2 regions of the Variovorax sp. EBFNA2 genome follow, and region 2 is predicted to be linked to the other one. Evidence: predicted binding sites of a transcription regulator. Region 2 holds the regulator's gene; the other holds the start of a gene.
The links. Region 2 encodes NrdR, which represses ribonucleotide reductase genes. Its sites were predicted from a motif close to CACNANATNTNGTG; they were not measured.
Positions count from the first base shown of each region.

Region 1 (11,462 bases), 1.9 Mb from region 2:
CTGCAGCGGCGGCCACCGGTGCGGTGGCAGTGGTGGGTTGTGCAAGCGACGAAGTCGGAGCGGCGACCGCGCGACCTGCGGAAGAACCGCTGGTCGATGCGTGGTGCTGCTGCAATCCTTGTTGCATATCCTTTGGTAAGGAGGGCTTGACTTCTTCGTCCCAGGTCAACATAGAAAAATCCAATGCGCAATTATCGGAGCAACGATGTGAGTTGCAAAGTGCTCGTTCACATCGTGCGCCATTTATGGGGTTGTTATGTTGCTCGCATGCATCGCGCGACGTCAGTCAATGCCTTGATTGATTGAACGTCGCGCGCTTTTCGCTTTCGCTTTTGCGAGCACCTCGCTGATCGATCGAAGCGTCTTTTTTTCAATGACGCTTCACTTGCACATCACTGGCAGGCTTCGCAGGTCGGATCGTCGACACCGCAGAACGCGATGTCGGTGGCGGGCATCGCGCTCATCTGTGCCTTCGCTGCAGCAGCGGCGGCTTCGAGTGCACTCATGCCCGAGGGTGCGTCGTTGCCCGACGACACCGCGTTGAGACGGCCCGATTGCACCGTCGACTTTTCAGCGTGCGTCGCGCTCTGCGTGCGCAGGTAGTACGTGGTCTTCAGGCCGCGCAGCCACGCGAGCTTGTAGGTGTCGTCGAGCTTCTTGCCCGAGGCGCCGGCCATGTAGATGTTCAGCGACTGCGCCTGGTCGATCCACTTCTGGCGACGTGCGGCGGCTTCCACCAGCCACGTGGTTTCCACTTCGAACGCGGTGGCGTACAGCGCCTTCACGTCTTGCGGCACGCGGTCGATGGGACGCAGCGAACCGTCGAAGTGCTTCAGGTCCATGACCATCACGTCGTCCCACAGGCCCAGGCGCTTCAGGTCGCGCACCAGGTAGTGGTTGATGACGGTGAATTCGCCCGACAGGTTCGACTTGACCGACAGGTTGCCGAAGCAGGGTTCGATGGAAGCATCCACGCCGATGATGTTCGAGATGGTCGCGGTCGGGGCGATCGCCACGCAGTTCGAATTGCGCATGCCGTCGGCCTTGATCTTGGCGCGCAGCGTGTCCCAGTCGAGGGTGGCCGAACGGTCCACTTCGACGTAGCCGCCGCGGGCCTTCTCGAGCAGGTCGAGCGAGTCGATCGGCAGGATGCCCTTGTCCCACAGCGAGCCCTTGTAGCTCGAGTACTTGCCGCGTTCCTTGGCCAGCTCGGTCGAGGCCCAGTAGGCGTGGTAGCAGATGGCTTCCATCGACTCGTCGGCGAACTGCACGGCTTCCTGCGAAGCGTAGGGAATGCGCAGTTCGTACAGCGCGTCCTGGAAGCCCATGAGGCCCAGGCCGACCGGACGGTGGCGCAGGTTGGAGTCGCGCGCCTTCTTCACGGCGTAGTAGTTGATGTCGATCACGTTGTCGAGCATGCGCATCGCCGTGGAGATCGTCTTCTTCAGCTTTTCCTGGTCGACCTTGCCGTCCTTCAGATGCTGCAGCAGGTTCACGGAACCCAGGTTGCACACGGCGGTTTCGGTGTCGCTGGTGTTCAGCGTGATCTCGGTGCACAGGTTAGACGAGTGCACGACACCGGCGTGCTGCTGCGGCGAGCGCACGTTGCAGGCGTCCTTGAACGTGATCCAGGGATGGCCGGTCTCGAACAGCATCGTGAGCATCTTGCGCCACAGGTCCGACGCCTGGAGGGTGCGCGCGGGCTTGATCTCGCCGCGGGCGGCCTTCTCTTCGTAGGCGACGTAGGCCTTTTCGAAGTCGGCGCCGAACAGGTCGTGCAGGTCAGGCACGTTCGACGGCGAGAACAGCGTCCAGGTGCCCTTTTCCATCACGCGGCGCATGAAGAGGTCGGGGATCCAGTTGGCGGTGTTCATGTCGTGCGTGCGGCGGCGGTCGTCGCCGGTGTTCTTGCGCAGCTCCAGGAACTCCTCGATGTCGAGGTGCCAGGTTTCCAGGTAGGTGCAGACGGCGCCCTTGCGCTTGCCGCCCTGGTTCACGGCCACGGCCGTGTCGTTCACCACCTTCAGGAAGGGCACCACGCCCTGCGATTCGCCGTTGGTGCCCTTGATGTGGCTGCCCAGCGCGCGCACGCGGGTCCAGTCGTTGCCCAGGCCGCCGGCGAACTTCGACAGCAGCGCGTTTTCCTTGATCGACTCGTAGATGCCGTCCAGGTCGTCGGGCACGGTGGTCAGGTAGCAGCTGGACAGCTGCGAGCGCAGCGTGCCGGCGTTGAACAGCGTGGGCGTGCTCGACATGAAGTCGAACGACGACAGCACTTCGTAGAACTCGATGGCGCGGGCTTCGCGGTCGATTTCGCCAAGCGACAGGCCCATGGCCACGCGCATGAAGAAGGCCTGCGGCAGCTCGATGCGGGTCTTGCGCACGTGCAGGAAGTAGCGGTCGTACAGCGTCTGCAGGCCGAGGTAGTCGAACTGGTTGTCGCGCTCGGCCTTCAGGGCGGCGCCCAGGCGGGGCAGGTCGTACTGCAGCAGCTTCTCGTCGAGCAGCTCGTTCTCGACGCCCTTCTTGATGAACTGCGGGAAGTAATCGGCGTAGGCGGTGGCGCGCTCGACCGGCATCACTTCGCGGCCGATGATCTCCTTGAAGATCGTGTGCAGCAGCAGGCGCGCGGTGGCGAAGGTGTAGTCGGGGTCCTTCTCGATCAGCGTGCGGGCGGCCAGGATGGAGGCCTTGTAGACCTCGTCCAGCGGCACGCCGTCGTACAGGTTGCGCATCGTCTCGGCGACGATGGGGGCCGCGGTGATGCTGTCGCCCAGGTTTTCGCAGGCCGATTCGATCAGGCCCTTGAGCTCGTTCAGGTCGAGCGCCACGCGCTCGCCGTTGTCGAGCACGTGCAGCACCGGCGCGGTGGGCAGGTCTTGCTCGACTTGCTTGGAGCGTTCCTGCGTGCGGCGTTCGCGGTACAGCACGTAGGCACGCGCGATTTCGTGGTGGCCGCCACGCATCAGGCCGAGCTCGACCTGGTCCTGCACGTCTTCGATGTGGAAGGTGCCGCCGCCCGGACGCGAACGCACCATGGCGCGGATCACGCCTTGCGTGAGCGTGTCGACCGTCTCGCGCACGCTGGCCGAAGCCGCGCCCTGGGTGCCATGCACGGCCAGGAAGGCCTTCATCATGGCGATGGCGATCTTGTTCGGTTCGAAGGGAACGACGGCGCCGTTGCGGCGAATGATCTGGTAGTGGGCGAGGTTCTGACCGGTGGGCGAGCCCGCAGTGTCTTGTTGCTGCTGCGGCGTCGCGGGGACGGCGCGGGGGGTCGACGGGGTGTTCAGTGCAGTTTGCATTCGCTTCCTCTCGGTTGTGCAATTCTTGTTGGTTGGCAAGGCCTCGCGGGCCTTGCGTCGGCGTTGTTGCCGAACGGGAAGACACTATATCTAGGGTGTCGGCGCCCTACAAGCCACTACAGGTAGTGTTTTCCTCTGGGGCGGTCCCTGCGGAAATTGCTCCGCACTCAGCGCATCGCCAGCGATGCCGCGTGAATACTGGACCATGGTGGCGCAACCCACGCGGGGCGCGGCTTGCAAGGCGATTTGGGCCTGCAGGCCGCATGGTTGCTGCGTCGCGTGCCTGCGCTTACGAGATTGCTGCGCTGCGAGAGCGGCGCATCGCGGGCCACGGAGCGATTGAAAAAATTAGCGCGCCACCACCTGCTCGGGAAACATCTGTGGATTCCAGCCGAGCTGTTCGCGCAGCAGGCGCCAGTCGAAACCGGCGCCGGGGTCCTGCTTGCGGCCGGGCGCGATGTGCTCGTGGCCGGCGATGTGGGCGATGGCGCAGTGCTGCGCGAGCGCGGCGCAGAGGCTGGCCAGCGTTTCGTACTGCGCCTCTTCGAAGCGCTCGCCCTCGAGGCCTTCGAGCTCGATGCCGACGGAGTCGTCGTTGCAGTTGGTGCGTCCGCGCCACGACGACACACCGGCATGCCAGGCGCGGTCGTCGCAGCTCACGAATTGCCAGAGCTCGCCGTTGCGCCGCACATAGAAATGCGAGGACACCTCGAGCCCGCGGATCGACTGGAAGTACGGGTGCGCGTCCCAGTCGAGCCGGTTGGTGAAGAGCTGCTGCACCGCGTCGCCGCCGTACTCGCCCGGCGGCAGGCTGATCGAGTGCAGCACGATCAGGTCGGTCTGCGCGCCGACGGGGCGCGGGCCGAAGTTGGGCGAGGGCAGGGCCTTGGCGAAGCGGTACCAGCCGGCGCGCCAGAGTCCGTCGTCGCCGGTCGGTGGATTGGCGAGGCCGTCAGTCGTCGGCATGCGCGGTGGCGCCGTCGTCGCCGTTGGGCGTGGAGATGCCCAAGCGCGCGATGCGGTAGCGGATCTGGCGCAGGCTCATGCCCAGCCGCGCGGCGGCGGCCGTGCGGTTGAAGCCGCTTTCGTGCAGCGCGCGCACGAGGATCTCGCGCTCCTGCTGGTCGAGCCAGGCTTGCAGATCGGAAGGCAGCGGCGGCGGTGCGGGCTTGGGCTCGACGGCTGGTGCCGGTGCGGGCGCCGCAACAGCGGCGGTCGCCGCCTCGGTCGGCACGATCGATTCGGTGCGAGGCGCCACCGGCATCGCACCCATGAGGTCGATGTGCAGCTCGTCGCCGTCGTTCAGCGCCACGGCGCGGTGCAGCAGGTTCTCGAGTTCGCGCACGTTGCCGTCGAGCGGGTGCTGGGCCAGGCGCTGCAGCAGCGCGTCGGACAGGCGCGGCGCCGGCAGGCCCCCGTCTTGCGCGATGCGTGCGAGCAGCGCGGTGCACAGGGCGGGCAGGTCTTCGCGGCGCTCGCGCAGCGCGGGCACCGCGATCTCGATCACGTTGAGGCGGTAGAACAGGTCTTGCCGGAAGCGGCCGGCCAGCACTTCGGCGTGCAGATCCTTGTGGGTGGCGCTCACGATGCGCACGTCGACCGCGTCTTCCTGCGTCGAGCCGATGGCGCGCACGCTGCGTTCCTGGATGGCGCGCAGCAGCTTCGACTGCATGGCCAGCGGCAGGTCGCCGATCTCGTCGAGAAACAGCGTGCCGTCGCGCGCCGCCTGGAAGTAGCCGTCGCGGTCTTGCGACGAGCCGGTGTACGAGCCCTTCTTGGCGCCGAAGAACTCGGCCTCGAGCAGGTTCTCGGGAATGGCGCCGCAGTTCACCGCAACGAACGGGCCGTCGCTGCGCTGGCTGCAGCCGTGCACGGCGCGCGCGACCAGCTCCTTGCCGGTGCCCGATTCGCCGCGCACCAGCACGGGCGCCATGCCGCGCGCCACCTTGGCGATGCGCGACTTGACGAGGCGCATCGGCTCGGAGTCGCCGACCAGCCGGTCGAGCGCGGTGGCGCCGCTGCGCGTCACGGCCAGTGCGTCGGGGCGTTCGCCGCTGCGGCCGGCGGCTTGCGGCGCGGGCTTCTGCGGCACGACCACCGCGGCGCGGTTGGCCTGCACGGCCGACGCGACCACCGCGCGGAACTGCTTCAGGTCGACCGGCTTCGTGAGGTAGTCGAAGGCGCCGGCCTTCAGCGCCTCGACCGCGTTCTCGGCCGAGCCGTAGGCGGTCATGACCACGCAACGCTCGCTGCGCTGGTCCTTCTGGATGCGGTGGATGATCTCCATGCCTTCGCCGTCGGGCAGCCGCATGTCGGTGATCACGGCGTCGAAGCGGCCGGCCTCGAGGTGCTGCCAGGCTTCGGACACGCTGCCCGCGGCCTCCACCCGGTAGCCTTCGCGCAGCAGCGTGAGTTCGTAGAGCGTGCGCAGGTCGGGCTCGTCGTCGATGACGAGGATCTGCGCGGGGCGCGAGGCGGCGGCGGAGGGCGGGAGGGAGCTCACGGCCGCTATTGTGTCAGCCGGTTTTCGCTCGGTGCGAAGCTGACGAAGAATTCATTGCCCTCGGGGCCGCCCGGCACCAGCGCGCGCCGTTCGTAGCCGATGGTCGCGCCGTGGCGCCGGCACAGCTCGCGGCACAGGAACAGGCCCAGGCCGCTGGAGCGGCTCTCGGACGAGAAGAAGGGTTCGAACAGGTGGCGCTGCACCGCCGGTTCCAGCGGTGCACCATCGCTCCACACCAGCAACGCGGCGCGCTGCACGCCGGCTCGCTGCAAGGTGGTGATGACCTGGATCGCGCCCTCGCGCTGGCTCGCGTAGCGCGCCGCGTTGTCCAGCAGGTTCACCAGCAGGCGGCGCAGGTGCTCGGCCTCGAAGCGCACCTCGCTGCCCGGCGCGTCGAGCGCGATGCGCACGCCCTTGCGCTGCGTCTGGCGCACCCATTCCTCGGCCAGGATCTGCGCGGCCGGGTCGAGCACCAGTTGTTCGCCCAGCGACAGCACGCGCTGCTGGCGCGCGCGCGAGACGTCGAGCACGTCGTCCACGATGCGCGCCAGGCGCTGCGCGTTGTGCTGCACCATGTCGGTCAGCTTGCGGTGCGCCGGGTCGGTCAGGTCTTCGCTGAGCAGCGCGCTGGCCTGCGCGATGGCGGCCAGCGGGTTGCGGATTTCATGCGCCACCGCGGCCGACATGCGGCCCATCGCGGCGAGCTTTTCGGTGCGGATGCGGGCTTCGAGCTCGCGCAGGTCCTGCAGGAACATCACGCACAGGCTGTCGGCGCGCCGGTCGTCGGTGGGCGTGAGCCGGGTGCGCACGCGCACCTCGCGCGCCGCGCCGCGTGCCTGCGCCACCGGGATTTCTTCGGTCTGCGGCGCGCGCCGCGCGAAGGTCTGGCGCGCCAGCGCGGCCAGCGCATGCCAGGCCGGCTGGGTGTGCAGCGGGAACGGCAGCGCCAGTTGCGCCAGGCCCTGGCCGAGGATGGCGTCGGCCGCCGGGTTGACCGCATGCACCAGTCCTTCGGCGTCGATCACGAGCACGCCTTCGCTGAGCGTTTCGATCACGAGGTCGTTGACCTGCGCCTGCATCTGCGCATGGCTGCGGCTGCGTTGCGCCACCGCCTCTTCGCGCGCCAGCCGGCGTGCCAGCTCGTGCGCGAGCAGCGCCACCACGAACAGGCCGGTGCCGGTGAGGGCGGCCTGCACGAAGCGCGCAGACGGGTCGTTGGGTTGCTGCAGCCAGTGCCAGCCGGCGTCGGCCAGCAGCAGCAGCGTCACGGTGGCCGTGGTGCCCAGGCCGACGAGCAGGGTGCCGAGCACCGCGCTCATCAACACCGGCAGCGCGAACAGCGGCGTGTAGTTGACGCTGCCGCCCTGCAGCACCTGCAAGGCGCTGAAGATGCCCAGGTCGACCCCGATGGTCAGCAGCCAGAGCGTCGAGAAGCCGCGGATCGGCGGTTCGAAGTGCGCGTAGCGCATCTCCAGCCAGGCCAGCACGAGGTAGCCGCCCGACAGCACGATCGGCAGCGGCTGCACGGCCTGTCCGATGGCGAAAGCCACGCCCTGCAGCAGCACCAGCACCAGCGCCACGAAACAGCGTGCCGCCATGAAGCCGCGCCACAGCCGCAGCAGGGCGGTGCTGTCGCCGGCGCCCAGGTCGAGCACGTCCCAGTCGGTGGCCGGCTCGCCGCGCGACCGGCGCAACGAACTCATGAGGCGGCGCCGGCCTGACGGTGCGCGGCGCTGCAGTACACCGCGCCGTCCGGCCCGGGGAGTGCGTCGGCCGCGGGCAGGTGCAGCCCGCAGTGGGCGCAGCGCACCATGGCTTGCGGCGGGCCGACGGCCGGTGTGCGTTGCTGCGCCTTCCTGGCGCGTTCCTGTTGGGCGTCGCGCATCTCTTCGCGCCGGTTCTTGCGCCAGAGCCAGATCGCGACCCACACCACCGCGAGGACGAGCAGGTACTTCATGCCGGCAGGCGCGTCAGCACGACTTCGAGCACGAAGCGCGAGCCCACGTAGGCCAGCAGCAGCAGCGCGGCGCCTGCGTACAGCACGCGTCGCGCGGTGCGTCCGCGCCAGCCGAAGCGCGCGCGCCCGGTCAGCAGCACCGCGAAGCTGAGCCAGGCGAGCACCGAGAAGATGGTCTTGTGGTCCCACTTCCAGGCGCGGCCGGCGGCGCCGTAGAGCTGTTCGCTGAACAGCAGGCCGGCCAGCAGCGTGGCCGACAGCAGCACGAAGCCCGCGGTGACGAAACGGAAGGTGAGGCGTTCCAGCGTGAGCAGCGGCACGCCGGCCTGTGCATCGGCACTGGCGAGGCGGATCTGCTTTTCGGCCCGCGTGATCAGCCAGGCGTGCACCACGGCGGCGCCGAACAGACCATACGAAGCGATGCCCAGCGCCAGGTGCAGCGGCAGCCACGGCGAGGCGCTGACATGCAGCGGCGTGCCGGGGAACAGCAGCGCCAGCAGCACGGCGGCCGCGCCCAGCCAGGCCAGCGCGCGGCGTGCCTTCAGTTGCGGGTACAGGCGGCTTTCGACCGCGTAGACCGTGAGCACCAGCCACGCCGTGACCGACAGCGCCGGCGCAAAACCGAAGCGAGGGTCGCCGCCGACCAACCCATGGCCGAGCACCGCGGCATGCAGAAGCCATGCGATGCCGAGCGCCCATTGGGTGGTCTGGCGGCTGAGCCGCGCACCGGCGGCAGCGGCAAAACCGTAGGCCGCCGCGGTGGCGATGCCCAGCGCCACGCCGAGTGGGGAGGGGATCGCTAAAATCATCAGTACAGTTTATCTCCCCCAGGCTTGCGCACTTCGTGTCGCAGCGCCAACCCCCTCACCGGGGCGACGCTTTCCGATTTTCAAATAGCCCGCCGCAGCGGGCGACAAGGCATCCCGCTCATGGCCACCGCCCTCACCGAAAAGTTCTCCCGCCTCGTCAAGACGATGAGCGGCCAGGCGCGCATCACCGAAAGCAACGTGCAGGACATGCTGCGCGAGGTGCGCATGGCGCTGCTGGAGGCCGACGTGGCGCTGCCCGTGGTGCGCGACTTCGTCGCCCGCGTGAAGGAGAAGGCGCTCGGCCAGGAAGTGCTGGGCTCCCTCAAGCCGGGCCAGGCGCTGGTCGGTATCGTCAACCGCGAACTCGCCGCCACCATGGGCGAGGGCGTGTCGGACATCAACCTCGCGGCCCAGCCGCCGGCGGTGATCCTCATGGCCGGCCTGCAGGGCGCCGGCAAGACCACCACCACCGCCAAGCTGGCCAAGCACCTGATCGAGAAGCGCAAGAAGAAGGTGCTCACCGTGTCGGGCGACGTGTACCGCCCGGCCGCCATCGAGCAGCTCAAGACGGTGACCAAGCAGGCCGGCGCCGAGTGGTTCCCGAGCACGCCCGACCAGAAACCGCTGGACATCGCACGCGCTGCGCTCGACCACGCCAAGCGCCACTACTTCGACGTGCTGCTGGTCGACACGGCCGGCCGCCTGGCCATCGACGAAGTGCTGATGACCGAAATCAAGCAGCTGCACGCGGCGCTCGATCCGGTCGAAACCCTGTTCGTGGTCGATGCCATGCAGGGCCAAGACGCGATCAACACCGCCAAGGCCTTCAAGGAAGCGTTGCCCCTCACCGGCATCATCCTGACCAAGACCGACGGCGATTCGCGCGGCGGTGCGGCGCTGTCGGTGCGCCAGGTTACGGGCGTGCCGATCAAGTTCGCCGGCACGAGCGAGAAGATCGACGGCCTCGAGGTGTTCGACGCCGAGCGCCATGCCGGCCGCATCCTGGGCATGGGCGACATCGTCGCGCTGGTCGAACAGGTCACGGCTGGCGTCGACGTCGAGGCGGCGCAGAAGCTCGCGGCCAAGGTCAAGAGCGGCGCGGGCTTCGATCTGAACGACTTCCTTGGCCAGCTGCAGCAGATGAAGCAGATGGGCGGACTCTCGAGCCTGATGGACAAGCTGCCCCAGCAGATGGCCGCCAAGGCCAGCGAGGCCGACATGACCCGCGCCGAGCGCGACATCCGCCGCAAGGAAGGGATCATCCAGAGCATGACGCCGCTGGAACGCCGCAAGCCCGAACTGCTGAAGGCCACGCGCAAGCGCCGCATCGCGGCCGGCGCCGGCGTGCAGGTTCAGGAAGTGAACCGCCTGCTCAACGAGTTCGAGCAGATGCAGGGCATGATGAAGAAGATGAAGGGCGGCGGCCTCATGAAGATGATGAAGAAGATGGGCGGCATGAAGGGCATGGGCGGAATGCCCGGCATGGGCGGAGGCGGCGGCAAGCTGCCGTTCTGAGTCGCCTGCATATATAGAGACAGACAGAAGCCCGCCGGGGGATGCCCCGGCGGGCTTTGTCGTTTTCAGGCTTGCACGTCGTAGACCGTGGCGTGCGCTTCGACGGGCGCGGGCAGCTCCCAGCGGTGCAGCATCCGCTCGATGCCGGCGTTCGACAGCGTCGTGTCGCGCGTGCGGTTGCGGCGCATCAGCTCGGCGTGCGGCACCTCCAGGTACACCAGCTCGGTCTGTGCGTGGTACGCCCAGAGCAGGTCGAGCGTCTTGGTGCGCATCTGCTGGCTCAGGTGCGTGGCGTTCCACACGAAGCGTTCCTGCTTGCGCAGCAATGCCTTCGCCTGGTCGACCGCGTGGTGCGCGGCGAGCCCGTCGTTCTCGCCGTGCTTGAGGCCCAGTTCGGCGCGCGCGTCGTCGAACGACACGACCGGCCAGCCCTTGCGGTGCTGCGCCACCCAGTGGTTCTTGCCGCTCGCGGGCAGGCCGCACATCACGGTGACCTGCGATCCCGGCGTCTGGAACAGCGGGTAGTCGGGGCTGGTGTCGGCGCCGCGGAAGTAGGCCAGGCGCGTGTGTGCATCGGCCATTTTTCGTGGACCTTCCCAGCAGCCTTCTTCCTGCGCCAGCTGCTCGAAGAGCGCGATGTCGGCCAGGCTGTCGGCGCGCTTTTCATAGTGGCGTCCCACCATGTCGCAGCGCGCCACGCAGCACAGGTCGGGCAGGCTCAGCTCCCACGAGAGCTTGTGCACCAGCCACTCGGGCCGCACGCCCTTGCGCGAGGCGAAGGCGTGGAACGGTACCTGGTGCACGGCGATGATCCGGCACACGGCCTCGCGCAACGCGAACGGCACGCGGGCCTTCCACATCAGCACGCGCACGTCGACCGATCCGCGGCGCGAATGGCCCGGCTGGCCGATGCGGCCGCTGGCCTCGTCGATCACCGTGGTGTCGGGCTTGGCGATGTCGTGCAGCAGGCAGGCCATGAACAGCACGAAGCGGCCGTCGGCATCGGCGCGCTGGTAGTGCGCGTCGGCCAGGAGCGCGTCGAGCACCATGCGTGTGTGGATGCCGACGTTGCCTTCGGCGTGGTAGTACGGGTCCTGTGGTGTTTCTTCCAGGCGCAGCAGGGCCGGCAGCAGGTCGCAGCACTGCGCCCAGTCGTAGTCCTGTGAAGACGTCGGGACGAGTGCGCGCAAATCGTCGTAGGTCATCGCGGCCTCCTTGTAGTTGGTGCCAGCTCGGCTGGGTCGCGCAGCGTGCGCAGCCCCAGGTCTTGCCAGCTCACTTGCGGTGTCGGCGCGTAGAGGTCCACACCCGGCGCCATTTGGTTCGGCAGCACGGGTCGGCGACTGTGGTGCGAGCCCGAGTCGAGGATGGTC
Region 1 is NZ_CP138496.1:978,249-989,710, forward strand. Features, by position in the region: gene RZE79_RS04385 (ribonucleotide-diphosphate reductase subunit beta) at 1-172, opposite strand, end outside; gene RZE79_RS04390 (ribonucleoside-diphosphate reductase subunit alpha) at 393-3,305, opposite strand; gene ampD (1,6-anhydro-N-acetylmuramyl-L-alanine amidase AmpD) at 3,654-4,271, opposite strand; gene RZE79_RS04400 (sigma-54 dependent transcriptional regulator) at 4,258-5,808, opposite strand; gene RZE79_RS04405 (histidine kinase dimerization/phospho-acceptor domain-containing protein) at 5,814-7,511, opposite strand; gene RZE79_RS04410 (PP0621 family protein) at 7,508-7,765, opposite strand; gene RZE79_RS04415 (inner membrane protein YpjD) at 7,762-8,574, opposite strand; gene ffh (signal recognition particle protein) at 8,695-10,089, shown strand; gene RZE79_RS04425 (AAA family ATPase) at 10,155-11,294, opposite strand; gene RZE79_RS04430 (RNA ligase family protein) at 11,291-11,462, opposite strand, start outside.
Region 1: the regulator NrdR is predicted to act here: its motif matches at 3,388-3,401, upstream of RZE79_RS04390 (ribonucleoside-diphosphate reductase subunit alpha).

Region 2 (11,462 bases):
CTTGACGTTCATGCCGGCCGGCGTGGTCGCGTAGCGCACCGTGCCGCGGTAGCTCGCGAAGGCGCGGCGGATGTCGACATTGAGCGCGTCGGCGTAGTAGGCCTTGAAGGCATGCGCCGGGAACGACGCCACCTCGAGCCGGCCCTCGGCCGCGAGCGGCTTCAGCACGATGTTGCCCTTGTAGTCGAAGCGCCCCGGGTCCGCGCGGCGGCCCGCGCCGATGCGGCCCGACACCTGCAGCGGCGAGACGGTGTGGGTGTCGGGTGCGATCTTCTGGGCGTGGAGCTTGAAGGCCGTGACCTCGATCGCCACCGGCGCCGAACCGGCCTTGTCCGCATACGACAGGCTGCCGTTGTCCACGGCCAGCGTGCCCAGCGTCAGCGCCCAGGGCTTGGTGTTGGCATTGGCGCGCGCCGCACCGGCGTCGGCCGGCTTGGGCGCCGCCGCCTTGGCGTTGCCGGCGGGGGTCTTGAGCCAGCGCTCGAACATCCAGCGCTTCTCGTTGTCGCGCTCGACGCTCACCTTGGGGTTGGTCGCGGTGAACGACGCGATGTTCAAGGTGTGTTTGGTCATGTCGACCTCGGCATCGACCAGCTCGAAGCGGCCGACGCTGGCCAGCGCGGTCTTGGCCTGGGTCAGCGCCAGGCCGTCGGCGGCCAGGCGGCGCGCCTTGAACTTCAGGTCGGGCTGGGCCCAGGACACGTCGATCTGGCCGCTGAGCTTGCCGTCGAGCGTGGGCTCCAGGCTCTGCGCCAGGTACGGCGCGGCCAGCGACAGCGGCAGCGCCTCGACCTCGGTCTGCACGTCGGCGACCTTGTCGGTCGCCGTGCCCTTGAACTTCAGCGTGGCGCCGGAAACGGCGGTGCTGCCGTCGAACTGCGCGGGCTTTTCCATGGGCCAGGTGATGGCCGTGAGGTTGATGCCGAGGTCGGTGAGATCGATGGACGCGCCGGGCTTGACGGTCTCGTCGCGCCAGCCGATGCGTCCGCCGTCGAGCGCGACCTTGTCGACCTGCACCTTGAGCTTGGGCTTCTCGGCCACCGGCTTTCCGTTCGGCGCGCTGGCGGCGGGTGCGGGCAATGGCGCCACCTTTTCGGCCGCGCCGGTCGCAGGGTTCGTGGCCATCAGGTTGAGCTGGCCGGACGCGTCACGTGCCACCACCAGCTGCGGCTTGGCCAGCGCGACCTCGCTCAGGTGGAACACCGACTCCAGCGGGCGCACGTCGGCCAGCGCCAGCTTGAGCGAGTCGAAAGCCAGCAGGTCACGTCCGCGGGCGTCGCCCAGCTTGGCGCCGTGGGCTTCGACGGTGCCGGTGATCTTCAGGCCGACGGTGCCCGTCTGCTGGAAATCGATCTTCAAATCAGCATCGAGACTGCCGGCCTGCAGCTTCACCGGCAGGCCGCCGGGGATGTAGCCCAGGTACGGCACCAGGTCGAGCCCCTTGAACTGCACGTGGGCGTCGGTCTTGCGGCTTTGCGCGAACGGCGTCGTGAAGGCGGCCGAGTCGAACTGGCTGCCGTTGAGCGCAAAGGCCAGCTTGGGCTCGGTCTTGATCTCGCGCTGGGAGGCGAGGTTGCTCAGGAACGGCACATTCAACGTGAAACCGCGCAGTTCGTGCCGGCGCTTGACGGTCTGGTCGTCGAAATCGACCGCACCGTCCTTGATCGAGATGTTGTAGATCGCGAAGCGCGCGGGCTCGGCGTTCGGGTCGGGCGGCGGACCCGAGGCCAGCTTGGCCAGGATGTCGTCGATGTCGTACTTGCCGTCGGCCTGGTGCGTGAGCAGCACCGCCGGCGCCTCGACCGTCACCGCGTCGATCACCGGCGCCAGGCGGAACAGCGATTGCAGTTCGGCATCGGCATAGATGCGCTTGATGGCCACCTGCGGCAGCTTGCCGTCGGCGGTGGCAATGCGCAGGTCATTCAGTGCGAGTTCGAGCGTCCAGGGTTTGAAGTCGATTTTGCCGACGGTGACTTGGCGGCCCAGTTTCTCGCTCGCGATCTTCTGAAGCTGGCTCTTGGCAATCGGCGGCACCGCCAGCCAGGCAATGACCCACAAGGCCAACAACACCAGCAACGCGACAACCCCACGCCGCACCCATTTGTTCTGTTTGATCGAAGCAGCATCCATTCGCAGAAGTGTGCCGCAAACAGATGCCAACAAAGTCTGCTGAAACGTGAATGCGTTCCCATTTGGCGAAGCATTGCGATGCCCGCGCGGCCCTCGACAGGAGCGGTAGGCCGAAAGTGTGAACGCCACAAACAAGAAAGCCCGGTGAGTCGACGAAGTGTCTTGTCACCGGGCTTGATGGCGGGCCCAAAACCCATGCCATCGATTCGCACGACCGGAAGTAATGGTTCCCACCGTGCTGGCAGCAAGAGATTGCCGCCGTGGAGTCCTCCATCGTTCGAGTCCTTGACTTGCACCTCGGACTGCCTGACTTCGGAAAAACGCCTGAAACCTCAGGCCCGTTCAGATTAGGCGTCCCTCCCTTCCTTTGCAAATGTCTTTTTCCAAGGGATTTCCCGTAGGCGCGCCCCCTGGCTCGCCCCTAGGACGAGGGGATTCTTCAATCACTTATTAACATATGAAACCAAATCCTTATGCTTGACCGTGTATTTAGCCACGCTAGAATCCGCCTGCCCTCGCTGCCGGACGCAGCAGGGCCTCCCTGAATCCGCTGCCGAATTCCACCGGCGTGATCAGGCCGCCGCGCTCCCACCCCCACCCCTCCATGCGCGGAGCCTGATTCGTACATACCAATCCAAGCGCCGCTGCCTTCATCCATCGCCCTTCCGGCGCTGCATGCCAGGTGCCGCACAGAAAGGAAAAAAAGCGATGAGCAAGGCGTTTGATGCCACAGCCCGCGGGCTACGGACCTTCGTGTCCGATGTGGCAGACGGCTTTTTTGAAATCACCCACAACGGGTTTGCACTGGTCGGTCTGGCCATCGTGTTCGCGGCCCTCGCCCTCGTGGCGCGTCCCGACCTGCGCAAGACCGGCGAGGAACAACTGATGGGCTGGCTGGAGTCGCGCAAGCCCGCGCCCGAAGCCACCGACCTCGAGCCGACCGCCATCGAGCGCACCACGGCCGCGAGCCCCGACGATCTGCCCAAGCAGCAAGCGGCGGTGGCCTACTGGCTCAGCAAGAAGTACCGCGTCGCGGCCGAGCCGCTGAGCGTGCTGGTCTCCGAGGCTTACCAGATCGGCAAGCGCACCAAGCTCGACCCGACGCTGATCCTGGCCATCATGGCCATCGAGTCCAGCTTCAATCCGTTCGCCCAGAGCCACGTCGGCGCCCAGGGCCTGATGCAGGTCATGACCCGCGTGCACGGCGACAAGTACGAAAGCGCGGGCGGCACGCTCACCGCCTTCGACCCCGTGACCAACATGCGCGTCGGCGTGAAGGTGCTGCAGGAATGCATCGCCCGTGCCGGCTCGCTCGAAGGCGGCCTGCGCTACTACGTGGGCGCCGCCAACCTCGACGACGACGGTGGCTATGCCGCCAAGGTGCTGGCCGAGCACGAGCGCCTGCGCCAGGTCGCCGCCGGCCGTGCGCCGTCGACGATCGCCGTGCCGCCGCCGACCACGGCGCGCGCGCAGCCGATTCCCGTCGTGGCCCCCGCCAAGCCGGCAGGCGAAGAGCCTGCCACCGGCAGCGAGCCGGCCAAGGTCGCCCTGCTCTCCGCTGTTTCCTGAGGCCTTGCCAACCCTACAGGCCCGGAAGCCTCCGGGCCTGCGCTACACTCGGCCTGTACGCGACTGGCGATAGGCGCAGCACCCTGAAAAAGGTGCCACGCGCTGACGTGGAATACCACTGGGAAGCGTGCCGCCTGACCACAACAGGCGTTCAGCCGTTCGCCTGGGCAGCCCTTGTTTGGTTGAACAAGGACCTCGTCTTCAAAGGACTGCCATGTACCACCGCAACATCCTGGTCGAACAGACCGATCCCGAAATCTGGGCCGCGATTCAAGCCGAAAACGCGCGCCAGGAACACCACATCGAGCTGATCGCCAGCGAGAACTACGCCTCGCCGGCCGTCATGCAGGCCCAGGGCTCGCAGCTCACTAACAAGTACGCCGAAGGCTACCCGGGCAAGCGCTACTACGGCGGCTGCGAGCACGTCGACGTGGCCGAGCAACTGGCCATCGACCGCGTCAAGCAGATCTTCGGCGCCGATGCCGCCAACGTGCAGCCGCATTGCGGCGCCTCGGCCAACGAAGCCGTGATGCTCGCCTTCCTGAAGCCCGGCGACACCATCATGGGCATGAGCCTGGCCGAAGGCGGCCACCTGACCCACGGCATGCCGCTCAACATGAGCGGCAAGTGGTTCAACGTGGTGAGCTACGGCCTGGACGCCAACGAAGCCATCGACTACGACGCGATGGAACGCAAGGCGCATGAGCACATGCCCAAGCTGATCATTGCGGGCGCCTCGGCCTACTCGCTGCACATCGACTTCGAACGTTTCGCCAAGGTCGCCAAGGACGTCGGCGCGATCTTCATGGTCGACATCGCCCACTACGCCGGCCTCGTGGCCGCGGGCGTGTACCCCAACCCGGTGCCGCACGCCGACATCGTGACCTCGACCACGCACAAGAGCCTGCGTGGCCCGCGCGGCGGCATCATTTTGATGAAGTCGCAGCACGAAAAAGCCATCAACAGCGCCATCTTCCCCGGCCTGCAAGGCGGCCCGCTGATGCACGTGATCGCCGCCAAGGCCGTCGCGTTCAAGGAAGCCATGACGCCCGAGTTCAAGGCCTACCAGCAACAGGTGGTCAAGAACGCCCAGATCGTGGCCGACACCCTCACCGAGCGCGGCCTGCGCATCGTGAGCGGACGCACCGAGAGCCACGTCATGCTGGTCGACCTGCGCGCCAAGGGCATCACCGGCAAGGAAGCCGAAGCCGTGCTGGGCGCCGCCCACATGACGATCAACAAGAACGCGATCCCCAACGACCCGGAAAAGCCGATGGTCACCAGCGGCGTGCGCATCGGCACTCCCGCCATGACCACGCGCGGCTTCAAGGACGAAGAGGCCCGCATCACGGCGAACCTGGTGGCCGACGTGCTCGAGAACCCGCGCGACGCGGCGAACATCGACGCGGTGCGCGCCAAGGTCCATGCCTTGACGAGCCGCTTCCCTGTCTACCGTTGATTTCGTAAGCAACAGAAGAAGAGAAGCACTGGCCGCATGAAATGCCCTTTTTGCGGTCATCTCGAAACGCAGGTCGTCGAGACCCGCGTTTCGGAAGACGCCGACTTCGTCCGCAGGCGCCGCCAGTGCAGCGCCTGCGACAAGCGCTTCACCACGTATGAGCGCCCGGACGTCAATTTCCCCGTCGTGGTCAAGAAGGACGGCAGCCGCGCCGACTTCGACTCGACCAAGGTCCGCGCCTCGATGATGCTGGCGCTGCGCAAGCGCCCCGTGAGCATCGAGCAGATCGACAACGCCCTGCTGCGCATCGAGCAGAAGCTGCTGGCCAGCGGCCTGCGCGAAATCGATTCGACCAAGGTCGGCGAACTCGTGATGCGCGAACTCAAGAAACTCGACAAGGTCGCCTACGTGCGCTTTGCCTCGGTGTACCGCAGCTTCGAGGACGTGGACGAGTTCCGGCAGTTGCTGCGCGATATCTAAGAAGGTGCGAACGAAGCGCCGCCTCGCGCCGCCCTCGCCTTTTTCCCGCTCCGCTCTCATGCCCCCTTCCGAACACGACGCGTCCCACATCGCGACCGCACTGCGGCTCGCCGCCTCCGCGATCCGCCTGACCGACCCGAACCCACGCGTGGGTTGCGTGCTGTGCGACGCCGATGGCCGCGTGATCGGCCGGGGCCACACCCAACAGGCCGGCGGCCCGCACGCCGAAGTGATGGCGCTGCGTGACGCGCAGGCCCAGGGCCATTCGACCGCGGGCGCCACCGCCTACGTCACGCTCGAACCCTGCTCGCACCACGGCCGCACCGGCCCCTGCTGCGACGCACTCATCGCCGCCGGTGTGTGCCGCGTCGTGGCCTCGCTGGCCGATCCGAATCCGCTCGTGGCGGGACAGGGTTTCGCGCGCCTGCGTGCGGCGGGCATCGAGGTCGAGGTCGGACCGGGTGCAGACGAATCCCGCGAACTCAACATCGGCTTCTTCAGCCGCATGGTCCGCCAGCAACCCTGGGTTCGGATGAAGATTGCCGCCTCGCTCGACGGCCGCACCGGCCTGCAGAACGGCGTGAGCCAGTGGATCACCGGCGAGGCCGCGCGCACCGACGGCCATGCCTGGCGGGCCCGCACGGGCGCGGTGCTGACTGGCGTCGGCACGCTGCTCGAAGACAATCCGCGCCTGGACGTGCGCCTGGTCGACACACCGCGCCAGCCCCACCTCATCGTGGTCGACAGCCACCTCCAGACCTCGCCCGACGCTCACATTTTCATAGCTGGCCGCGCTGTCTGGATCTACGCTGCCAGCCGGCACAACGAAGAAAAGGCGGCCGCGCTCGAAGCCCGCGGCGCCACCATCACCTGCCTGCCCAACCTGCACGGCAAGGTCGACCTGCCCGCGATGCTCAAGGACCTCGCGGCGCGCGGCGTCAACGAGCTGCACGTCGAATCGGGCCACAAGCTCAACGGCTCGCTGCTGCGCGAAGGCTGCGTCGACGAAATGCTGGTGTACCTGGCGCCCAAGCTGATCGGCAGCGGGCTCGACATCGCCAGCCACCTGCATGCCGAGGGTCCGCTCACGTCGCTCGCGGGCGCGCTGCCGCTCGAGTTCAAGTCGGTGGACATGCTCGGGCCCGACCTGCGCATCGTCGCGCGCGTCGCCGGCCGCGACCGCTTCTGAGCCGCCGCCGCTGCGGCGCGGCACATTCGTTGCCGCAAACCGGCCCTTCGGGCCGAAGACCCCTCGATGTCTGCGAAAATGTGCGAATGTTCACCGGAATCATCACCGGCGTGGGGCGCATCGCCGCCATCCACGACCTCGGCACCTCCTCCTCCTACGGCAAGCGACTCAGCATCGAGGTGCCCGACGGCTACCTCGACGACGTCGGGCTCGGCGACAGCATCGCGCTCAACGGCGCCTGCATGACGGTCACCACGCTCGCACCTGAACGCGGGCAATTCACCATCGACATTTCCGCGGAGTCCCTCGACAAGACGGCCGGCCTGACCGACGAAGGCAGCCGCATCAACCTCGAGAAGGCCCTGCGCGCGAGCGACCGCCTCGGCGGCCACATCGTCTCGGGCCACGTGGACGGCATCGGCACCGTCAGCTTCTTCGCGCCGGTCGGCGAAAGCTGGGAGCTGCGCGTGGTCGCACCGCCCGCGCTCGCACGCTTCCTGGCCTACAAGGGATCGATCACCATCAACGGCGTGAGCCTCACGGTCAACAGCGTGAGCGACATCGAAGGCGGCGCCGAGATCAGCATCAACCTGATCCCGCACACCGTGGACAACACCTCCCTCGGCGGCCTGTCGGCCGGCTCGAAGGTCAACCTCGAAATCGACACCGTGGCGCGCTACGTGGAGCGCATGCTCCAGGCCGGCGTCCTGGTGCCCCAGACTTCCACGTATTCCAAGGACACCGCCGAATGAACGCCTCCGTCACGCCGATCGGCGCCTCCCGCGCCGACCGGGCGCCCGCACCGATCTCCCCGGTCGAAGACATCGTGGCCGAGCTGGCCGCCGGCCGCATGGTCATCCTCGTGGACGAGGAAGACCGCGAGAACGAAGGCGACATCGTCATCGCGGCCGACCACATCACCGCCGAATCCATCAACTTCATGGCACGCCATGCGCGCGGCCTGATCTGCCTCACGCTCTCGCGCGAGATGTGCGAGCGGCTGCAGCTGCCGCCGATGGTCCAGCGCAACGGCGCCAAGCATTCGACCGCGTTCACCGTCTCCATCGAAGCGGCCGAAGGCGTGACCACCGGCATTTCGGCCGCCGATCGCGCCCGCACCGTGCAGGCCGCCGTGGCACGCAACGCCGTGGCCGCCGACCTGGTGCAGCCCGGCCACATCTTTCCGCTGCAGGCGGTGGACGGCGGCGTGCTCATGCGCGCCGGCCACACCGAAGCCGGCTGCGACCTCGCCGCCATGGCCGGCTGCTCGCCCGCCTCGGTGATCTGCGAAGTGATGAACGAAGACGGCACGATGGCCCGCCTGCCCGACCTGCAGATCTTCGCGGCCGAGCACGGCCTCAAGATCGGCACCATCGCCGCGCTCATCGAGCACCGCAGCCGCGTCGAATCGCTGGTCGAAAAAGTCGGCTGCCGCGAGATCCAGACCAACTGGGGCGCCTTCACGGCCCACGCCTTCATCGACAAGCCCAGCCGCGGCGTGCACCTGGCACTGGTGCGCGGCCAGTGGGCGCCCGAAGACACGGTGTCGGTGCGCGTGCACGAGCCGCTGTCGGTGCTCGACGCGCTCGAAGTCAACCGCCCGATGCACTCCTGGAGCCTGGACGCCAGCCTTTCGCACATCGCGAACGAAGGCAAGGGCGTGGCCGTGCTGCTGAACTGCGGCGAAAGCGCGGCCGAGCTGCTGTCGCAGTTCGACGGCACCGCGCGCCCTGCGCAGGCGCCCGAGCGCGGCCGCATGGATCTGCGCAACTACGGCATCGGCGCGCAGATCCTGCGCGAATGCGGTGTGCACAAGATGAACCTGCTCGGCGCGCCGCGTCGCATGCCGAGCATGGCCGCCGGCTTCGGCCTCGAAATCGCCGGTTACCTCACGAAAGACTGAACGACCATGCAAGGTTCAAACAAGGGCGCGACCACGCTCAACGGCAAAGGCCTGCGCATCGGCATCGTGCAGGCCCGCTTCAACGCCGACATCACCGACGCGCTGGCCACGGCCTGCCTGTCGGAACTCGAAGCGCTCGGCGTGGCTGCGTCCGACATCCATCACGTGCAGGTGCCTGGCGCGCTCGAAGTGCCGGTGGCGCTGCAAGCGCTCGCCGAGCGCGGCGGCTACCACGCGCTCGTGGCGCTGGGCTGCATCATCCGCGGCGAGACCTACCACTTCGAACTGGTGGCCAACGAATCGGGCGCGAGCGTGAGCCGCGTCGCGCTCGACTACCGCCTGCCCATCGCCAACGCGATCCTCACGACCGAAAACCTCGAACAGGCCGTCGCCCGCCAGACCGACAAGGGCCGCGACGCAGCCCAGGTGGCGGTCGAGATGGCACAACTGCTGGCCACCCTTTCATGACCGAAGACACCTCCAAGTCCGCCAAATCCCGCCAGTCGCGCACCGGCCTCACGAGCACGGGCGTTCGCAAGGCCGCGGCCAAGTCGAACCGCAGCCGCGCGCGCGAGTTCGCGCTGCAGGCGCTTTACCAGCACCTGGTGGGCCGCAACGACCCGACCGACATCGACCACTTCACGCGCGACCTCGCGGGCTTCCACAAGGCCGACGCGGCGCACTACGACGCGTTGCTGCACGGCTCGATCAACGGCGCCGAGCAACTCGACGCGCTGATCCTGCCGCTGCTGGACCGCAAGTTCACGGAAATCTCGCCCATCGAGCACGCCGTGATGTGGATCGGCGTGTACGAGTTCCAGAACTGCCCCGACGTGCCCTGGCGCGTGGTGCTCAACGAGTGCATCGAACTCGCCAAGGAATTCGGCGGCACCGACGGCCACAAGTACGTGAACGCCGTGCTCAACGGCCTGGCGCCGCAGCTGCGTCCGCTCGAAGTCGAAGCCGACCGGGCGTCGGGCAAGGCGCGCCCATGAGGATCTCGACGCGCGCGCAGCGCATCGAACCGTTTTACGTGATGGAGGTCGCCAAGGCCGCTGGTGTGCTGGCCCGCGAAGTGGCACACACCGACCGTCCGATGATCTTCCTGAACATCGGCGAGCCTGACTTCACCGCCCCGCCCCTGGTGCAGGAAGCTGCCGCCCGCGCCGTGCGCGCCGGCGCCACGCAGTACACGCAGGCCACCGGCCTGGACCACCTGCGCGAACGCATCAGTGGCTGGTACAAGCAACGCTTCAACGTCGACGTGCCGGCCCGCCGCATCGTCGTCACGGCCGGCGCCTCGGCCGCGTTGCAGCTGGCCTGCCTCGCGCTGATCGAATCGGGCGACGAGATCCTGATGCCCGACCCGAGCTACCCCTGCAACCGCCACTTCGTGAGCGCTGCAGACGGCAAGGCCGTGCTGGTGCCGACAACGGCCGAAGAGCGCTTTCAGCTCACCGCCGCCAAGGTCGAAGCCGCCTGGACCGACAAGACGCGCGGCGTGCTGCTGGCCTCGCCGTCGAACCCGACCGGCACCTCGATCGCGCCCGAAGAGCTGCGCCGCATCCACGAGGTGGTGTCGCAACGCGGCGGCATCACGCTGATCGACGAGATCTACCTGGGCCTGTCGTACGACGATGCCTTCGGGCAGACGGCACTGGCCATCGACGACAACGTCATCAGCATCAACAGCTTCAGCAAGTACTTCAACATGACCGGCTGGCGCCTCGGCTGGCTGGTGGTGCCCGAGGTGCTGGTGCCGGTGGTCGAGCGCCTGGCGCAGAACCTCTTCATCTGCGCGAGCACGGTGTCGCAGTACGCCGCGCTGGCCTGCTTCGAGGCCGAGAGCATCGCCGAGTACGAACGCCGCCGCGCCGAGTTCAAGGCGCGCCGCGACTGGTTCATTCCGCAACTGAATGCGCTCGGCCTGAATGTGCCCGTGGTGCCCGACGGTGCCTTCTACGCCTGGGCCGACTGCACGAGCGTGGCCGACAAACTCGGCATCTCCGGCAGCTGGGACTTCGCCTTCGAGACCATGAAGCGCGCCCACGTTGCCGTCACGCCCGGCCGCGACTTCGGCACCGCCGAGACCGCGAAGTTCGTGCGCTTCTCCACCGCCAGTTCGATGGCGCACCTGCAGGAATCGGTCGAGCGCCTGCGGGCCATGATCGCGCAATGAGTTTCGAGTTTCCGATCCGCGTTTACTGGGAAGACACCGATGCCGGCGGCATCGTGTTCTACGCCAACTACCTGAAGTTCATGGAGCGCGGTCGCACCGAGTGGCTACGTTCCCTGGGCGTCGAGCAGCGCAAGCTCAAGGAAGCCACCGGCGGCCAGTTCGTGGTGAGCGAAACGCAGCTCAAATACCACCGGCCCTCGCGGCTAGACGACGAACTGCTGGTTACAGCCGAGCTCCGACAATTGGGCACTGCGTCGTTGATAATCGGTCAGCGCGTGCTATCAAAAACAGAGCAGGAGCGCACCGGGGCCGCGGCACCGGTCTTGCTGTGCGAAGGCACGATCCGCATCGGCTGGGTGGACGCCGCCACCTTGCGCCCTGCGCGCATTCCGGCCCAAGTTTCGGGAACCCTCGAGCACTCCAGCGGCTCCATGACTCAACCTTTCAAGCCATGAACCAAGATCTCTCCATCATCAATCTCCTGCTCCACGCCAGCTTCGTGGTGCAACTGGTCGTGCTGCTCCTGGTGATCGTGTCGGTCGCCAGCTGGGCC
Region 2 is NZ_CP138496.1:2,861,877-2,873,338, reverse strand. Features, by position in the region: gene RZE79_RS13365 (DUF748 domain-containing protein) at 1-2,130, opposite strand, end outside; gene RZE79_RS13360 (lytic transglycosylase domain-containing protein) at 2,839-3,699, shown strand; ZMP/ZTP riboswitch at 3,749-3,875, shown strand; gene glyA (serine hydroxymethyltransferase) at 3,914-5,158, shown strand; gene nrdR (transcriptional regulator NrdR) at 5,195-5,638, shown strand; gene ribD (bifunctional diaminohydroxyphosphoribosylaminopyrimidine deaminase/5-amino-6-(5-phosphoribosylamino)uracil reductase RibD) at 5,697-6,827, shown strand; gene RZE79_RS13340 (riboflavin synthase) at 6,914-7,579, shown strand; gene ribBA (bifunctional 3,4-dihydroxy-2-butanone-4-phosphate synthase/GTP cyclohydrolase II) at 7,576-8,730, shown strand; gene ribH (6,7-dimethyl-8-ribityllumazine synthase) at 8,737-9,198, shown strand; gene nusB (transcription antitermination factor NusB) at 9,195-9,725, shown strand; gene RZE79_RS13320 (pyridoxal phosphate-dependent aminotransferase) at 9,722-10,909, shown strand; gene ybgC (tol-pal system-associated acyl-CoA thioesterase) at 10,906-11,364, shown strand; gene tolQ (protein TolQ) at 11,361-11,462, shown strand, end outside.